Linked DNA regions of Prochlorococcus marinus str. SB. The protein of the gene in region 1 binds, or shares a complex with, the protein of each later gene. Links are inferred from orthologs where the notes say so. Each region holds a gene or a part of one and is shown in the gene's direction. Other genes may lie near its edges.

Region 1 (2,990 bases):
GATAAAACTCGGATAATATTTCAGAACGAACCATACCTTTATAAACAACTGTTTGAGAACTTAGTGAAGCAAAATAAAATTCACAATGCCCAACATCGTTTTTGAAAGTTTCTCTTATTTTTTTCTCAATTCTTTTCCTTAATTGGAATAAAAGCCTTTCAACATCCTGATGATCTTTTTTATCTACATATAAAATCCACTGACAGATAAATGGAGCATTTGCTTTAGCTAAAGGGCCTAAGATTTCATTATTAACAGGTACTTTTCTCCAAGATGTTTTGTTGACTTTTAATTTTTCTGCTTCTTGATCACATATTGATTTACATACTTCAATTTTTTCTTTTTTATTAGGCATAAAAACCATACCTAAACCTCTATTAAACGCTTGATTATTTTTTAGATTAATTTCCTCTTCTAGGTATCCCCATGGAATTGAACATAAAATGCCCGCTCCATCTCCTGAATCACTATCTCCTCCACAACCTCCTCTATGTTCCATGCAGTTAAGACCTTTAAGGGACTGTTTTAGGATCCAATTGCTTTCTACCCCTTTAATATTTGCTATGAAACCAACTCCGCAGGCATCTTTCTCCCCAATTATTCCATTTGGGGAATAACTATCTTGATATGGGCCAACGATTCTTTTGATACTCTCTCCCATAGATTATTAAAGACTATTTAGTTACTTATGTATTCCTATTATAAAAATAAATACGAAAATAAATCTAAAGATAATGAATATTTACCAAAGAATTTTAATTTGACAAATTTAAAAAAAATATAATTAAAAACTTTTAGTTGGTGCTCTTAAAAGGTTATGATAGTTGAATATTTATTTTTATCTAAGTTTAATAGATGCCCACCATCTCACAATTAGTAGGTTCAGAAAGAAAACGTCTGACAAAGAAAACAAAATCTCCTGCATTAAAAGCTTGCCCTGAAAGAAGAGGAGTATGTACAAGAGTCTATACATCAACACCTAAGAAGCCTAATTCAGCTTTGAGGAAAGTTGCTAGGGTTAGATTAACCTCTGGTTTCGAAGTAACTGCCTATATTCCTGGGATTGGACATAACTTGCAAGAACATTCTGTAGTGCTACTTAGAGGTGGAAGAGTCAAGGATTTGCCAGGAGTTAGATATCATATAATAAGAGGAACTTTAGATACGGCTGGAGTCAAAGATAGACGTCAATCCAGATCTAAGTATGGAGCAAAAGTTCCAAAAGATTAATTTGTAAACATCACTTTTTAAAATTATGTCACGTCGTAATGCAGCAGTAAAAAGACCAGTTCTGCCTGATCCTCAATTTAATAGTCGTCTTGCTTCAATGATGATTTCTCGATTGATGAAACATGGTAAAAAATCTACAGCTCAAAGAATATTATCTGATGCGTTTTCTCTAATAAGCGAGAGAACAGGTGGTAATGCAGTGGAATTATTTGAAACAGCTGTAAAAAATGCTACTCCTCTTGTTGAGGTAAGAGCTAGAAGAGTTGGTGGTGCAACATATCAAGTACCCATGGAAGTTCGCCAAGAGAGGGGTACGGCTATGGCATTAAGATGGCTTGTTACATTCTCTCGTGCAAGAAATGGAAAAAGCATGTCCCAAAAACTTGCAGGCGAGTTGATGGATGCAGCAAATGAAACAGGCAGTGCCGTTAAAAAAAGAGAAGATACTCATAAAATGGCAGAAGCTAATAAAGCTTTTGCGCATTACAGATATTAATTTCATCAAAAGGCACTTAAGTAGTTTATTATTATTAAAGTTTGCTTTTAGGGTGAACTACACTAATCAAAAATTATTTTATTTGGAGCTTTAAAATTGGCACGCGACTTTCCCCTAGAACGAGTAAGAAACATAGGTATAGCCGCTCATATTGATGCAGGTAAGACAACAACAACTGAAAGAATTTTATTTTATTCAGGTGTGGTTCATAAAATTGGAGAGGTTCATGATGGTGCTGCAGTAACAGATTGGATGGATCAAGAAAGAGAAAGAGGAATAACTATCACTGCTGCTGCAATATCGACTAGTTGGCAAGATCATAGGATTAATATTATTGATACTCCTGGACACGTTGATTTTACTATTGAAGTTGAAAGATCAATGCGTGTCTTGGATGGAGTCATAGCTGTATTTTGCGCAGTTGGTGGAGTACAGCCTCAATCCGAGACGGTTTGGCGACAAGCAGATAGATATTCCGTTCCAAGAATGGTTTTTGTTAATAAAATGGACAGAACTGGTGCGGATTTTTTAAAGGTTAATAAGCAAATTAAAGATCGATTAAAGGCAAATGCACTTCCAATCCAGTTACCTATTGGGGCTGAAGGTGATCTTACAGGCATTATTGATTTAGTAGCCAACAAAGCATACCTTTACAAAAACGATTTAGGTACTGATATTCAAGAAGCACCAATTCCATCTGACATGGAGGATGAAGCTGCTGAGTGGAGATTAAAGTTAATGGAAAGTGTTGCAGAAAATGATGAAGAGTTAATAGAAATATTTCTCGAAACAGGAGAATTATCTGAAGAACATCTTAAAAAAGGTATTAGGGAAGGGGTTTTAAAACATGGTTTGGTTCCAGTACTATGCGGTTCAGCTTTTAAGAACAAAGGTGTTCAACTTGTATTAGACGCTGTAGTTGATTACTTGCCCGCTCCAGTTGATGTCAAACCAATACAAGGTATTTTGCCAAGTGGCAAAGAAGATGTAAGACCTTCAGATGATAATGCTCCTTTCAGTGCATTAGCTTTCAAAGTGATGTCAGATCCCTATGGGAAATTAACTTTTGTGAGAATGTATTCAGGTGTTCTTTCAAAGGGAAGTTATGTAATGAATTCTACTAAGGATGCTAAAGAGAGAATTTCTAGATTAGTGATTCTTAAGGCTGATGAAAGAGAGGAGGTTGATGAGTTGAGGGCTGGGGATTTAGGAGCTGTATTAGGACTTAAGAACACAACAACTGGTGACACTTTGTGTAACACAG
Region 2 (2,863 bases), 150 kb from region 1 along the record:
TTGGCCTGCACCACTGACAGATTGATATGTTGAGACAATAACTCTTTGAATAGTAGAAAGTTTGTTTAATGGAGCTAAAACTAATGTCAATAAAATGGTAGTGCAGTTTGGATTCGCTATTACCCCATCATGATTAAGTACGTCACTAGCATTAACTTCAGGGACTATAAGAGGAACGTTCTTATCTAATCTGAAAGCACTTGAATTATCTATCAGTAAAGCATTTTGATCAATAATGGTAGATAACCACTTTTTTGAAATACTTCCGCCAGCTGAAGCCAAAACTAAATCAAGATTCTTAAACTCTTCCTTAGTTGTTTTTTTTGTAACTAATTCTTCATCTTTCCAAATAATTTTTTTTCCTTCTGACCGCTCTGATGAAAGCAAGACCAATTCTGATATTGGGAAATCACGTTGTTCAAGAATTTTTAGCAATTCAGATCCCACAGCACCTGAAGAACCTAAAACAGCAACTTTTAATGGCCTATTAGGCAAATACGGAGAATGTCTCACACTTTAAAATGATTCTTATAAATAGATTGACTATTTTTTTTACTTTATCAAAAAATTAACTTTCAAGGAAATCACATAATGTGAAATAATTAAGATTCGGTTCATAGTAATAACTTAGAAAAACATGGCTAAAGATGCACTAATAGTCAAAACAACTCCTCTGCCTCAAAGTAGGATTTCATTCGAATTAGAAATACCATCTGAAACATGCAAAACGTGTGTAAATGAAACAATCAGTTCAATCAGTCGTTCGGCTAAAATTCCGGGATTTAGACTTGGTAAGATTCCTAAACAAGTCTTAATCCAAAGAATTGGCATCGCACAATTACATGCTTCTGCTCTGGAAAAAATTATTGATAAATCATGGCAAGAAGCGTTAAAAATGAAATCTATAGAGCCACTAAGTGAGCCAGAATTGGTAGATGGATTTGAATCTTTACTTGCAAAGTTTAGTCCTGAAAAATCACTTAAGGTTACTCTTCAAACTGATGTTGCCCCAGAATTAAAACTTAAAAAATCCAAAGGACTAAGTGTTGAAATATCAAAGACAAAATTTGATCCTAATTCAATAGATGAAGCGCTAGAAAAATCTAGAAATCAGTTTGCAAACATTATTCCAGTTACCAATAGAGCAGCAAAATTAGGAGATATTGCTGTAGTTAGTTTCAAAGGAAAATATAAAGATTCTGGTAAAGAGATTGATGGTGGAACAAGTGAATCAATGGATCTTGAGTTAGAAAAGAACAAAATGATTCCCGGTTTCGTTGAGGGAATCGTAAAGATGGAAATTGGTGATACTAAAACACTTAACCTTAAATTTCCTGATGATTATTCTCATGAGGATTCAAGAGGCAAAGAAGCAATTTTTGAAGTAAATCTTAAGGATCTTAAGGAAAAAGAATTGCCTGAACTCAATGACGATTTTGCAAAACAGTCTGGCAACAAAGAATCATTAAAAGAGTTAAAGAAAGATATTGAAAAGCAACTTAAAGACAATTTTGAAAAAACTCAAAAAGATATCAAAATTGAAGCTTTATTAGATGCATTAACAAACGAATTGGTTGCTGAAATTCCAAAATCTATGATTGATATAGAAGTGAGGAATAATATTGAACAAACCGCTCAAAGATTCGCTCAACAAGGTCTTGATGTTAAATCTACTTTCACTCCGGAATTAGTTAAGTCATTAGCAGAGTCCACAAGGCCTCAAGCTGAAAAAAATGTTCAAAGAAATTTAGCTTTAAAAGCATTAGCTGAAACAGAAAACATAAAAGTTGAGCAAGATGAAATTGATTCAAGAATGAAAGATTATGAAGATGCAATCTCTCAATCTTCAAAACAAATAGATATTAAAAAATTAACAGAAGTAATAACTAACGATTTACTCAAAGAAAAGTTAATCATTTGGCTTGAAGAAAATTCTGAAGTAAAAGAAAAAACTACAAAAACTTCTAAAGCTACAAAAAGCTCAAAAACAACAAAAGCTACAAAAACTGCGTCAAAAACTACAAAAACTACAAAAACTACAAAAACTACAAAAACTACAAAAACTCAAAATAAAAAAGAAAAAAAATAATTTATGAAATTTCCTACTAATTCAACAAAAACCCCTTAAATTATTTATAGGACGAAAAACTAATTTGTGAACTCAGAAAAAAAACATTTAATCCAAAGCTCAATAAGTTCTTACGAAAGTAACAATAAAACCATTGCTGCTGTTCCTACTGTTATAGAACAATCAGGCAGAGGAGAAAGAGCTTTTGATATTTATTCAAGACTATTGAGGGAGAGAATAATTTTTTTAGGTACTGGAATTAATGATCAAGTATCTGATTCACTTGTTGCACAATTATTATTTCTTGAAGCGGAAGATCCCGAAAAAGACATACAAATATATATCAATTCTCCTGGAGGCTCAGTAACTGCAGGAATGGCAATATACGATACTATGCAACAAATATCCCCAGATGTAGTGACAATATGCTTTGGAGTAGCGGCAAGTATGGGGGCATTTCTACTTTCTGGAGGAGCAAAGGGGAAAAGATTGGCTTTACCTAATTCTAGGATTATGATTCATCAACCTCTGGGAGGTGCACAAGGTCAAGCAGTAGAGATTGAAATACAAGCTAAAGAAATACTTTTTCTCAAGAAAACATTAAATTCGCTCTTAGCAGAACATACTGGTCAACCTTTAGAAAAAATTAATGAAGATACAGAAAGAGATTACTTTTTATCTCCCTCAGAAGCAGTCGAATATGGATTAATTGATAAAGTTATCAAAAAGTGACAAGGGGTTCTGATTTTTTAAGAATAAGATGACGAATCGATATTTATAAGCAATCCTAGTGAA

Evidence for each region. The genes of interacting proteins can lie anywhere in the genome.
Region 2: the proteins of rpsG (region 1) and tig are in contact, whole or in part, in a crystal structure (PDB 3GTY), measured with the Thermotoga maritima proteins. The link is inferred for Prochlorococcus marinus str. SB from one-to-one orthologs. Residues at the interface, in WP_004081843.1 of Thermotoga maritima: Lys34, Lys52, Lys55, Glu59, Arg62, Gln63, Glu66, Asn67, Lys69, Val71, Arg95, Ala109, Lys110, Lys111, Gly112, Arg113, Pro114, Glu117, Glu121, Ile124, Ala125, Tyr127, Asn128, Asn129, Thr130, Gly131, Lys135, Asp139, Arg142, Met143; in WP_004081061.1 of Thermotoga maritima: Glu122, Val124, Val129, Leu130, Tyr133, Glu188, Gly259, Ile262, Tyr263, Glu266, Ser270, Glu273, Gln274, Glu277, Arg308, Gln311, Ile312, Ser315, Tyr316, Glu325, Arg329, Arg336, Leu363, Phe366, Trp367, Arg373, Leu377, Arg381, Leu384, Glu387.

Annotation. Positions count from the first base shown.
Region 1 is NZ_JNAS01000002.1:845,801-848,790, forward strand. It holds rpsG (30S ribosomal protein S7), read left to right. Parts: upstream 1-1,255; coding sequence 1,256-1,726; downstream 1,727-2,990. Other genes in the region: gltB (glutamate synthase large subunit), read right to left, coding at 1-661; rpsL (30S ribosomal protein S12), read left to right, coding at 856-1,230; fusA (elongation factor G), read left to right, coding at 1,823-2,990.
Region 2 is NZ_JNAS01000002.1:700,105-702,967, reverse strand. It holds tig (trigger factor), read left to right. Parts: upstream 1-637; coding sequence 638-2,089; downstream 2,090-2,863. Other genes in the region: clpP (ATP-dependent Clp endopeptidase proteolytic subunit ClpP), read left to right, coding at 2,156-2,800; EV02_RS02640 (aspartate-semialdehyde dehydrogenase), read right to left, coding at 1-513. UniProt on the Bacillus subtilis protein: Involved in protein export. Acts as a chaperone by maintaining the newly synthesized protein in an open conformation. Functions as a peptidyl-prolyl cis-trans isomerase.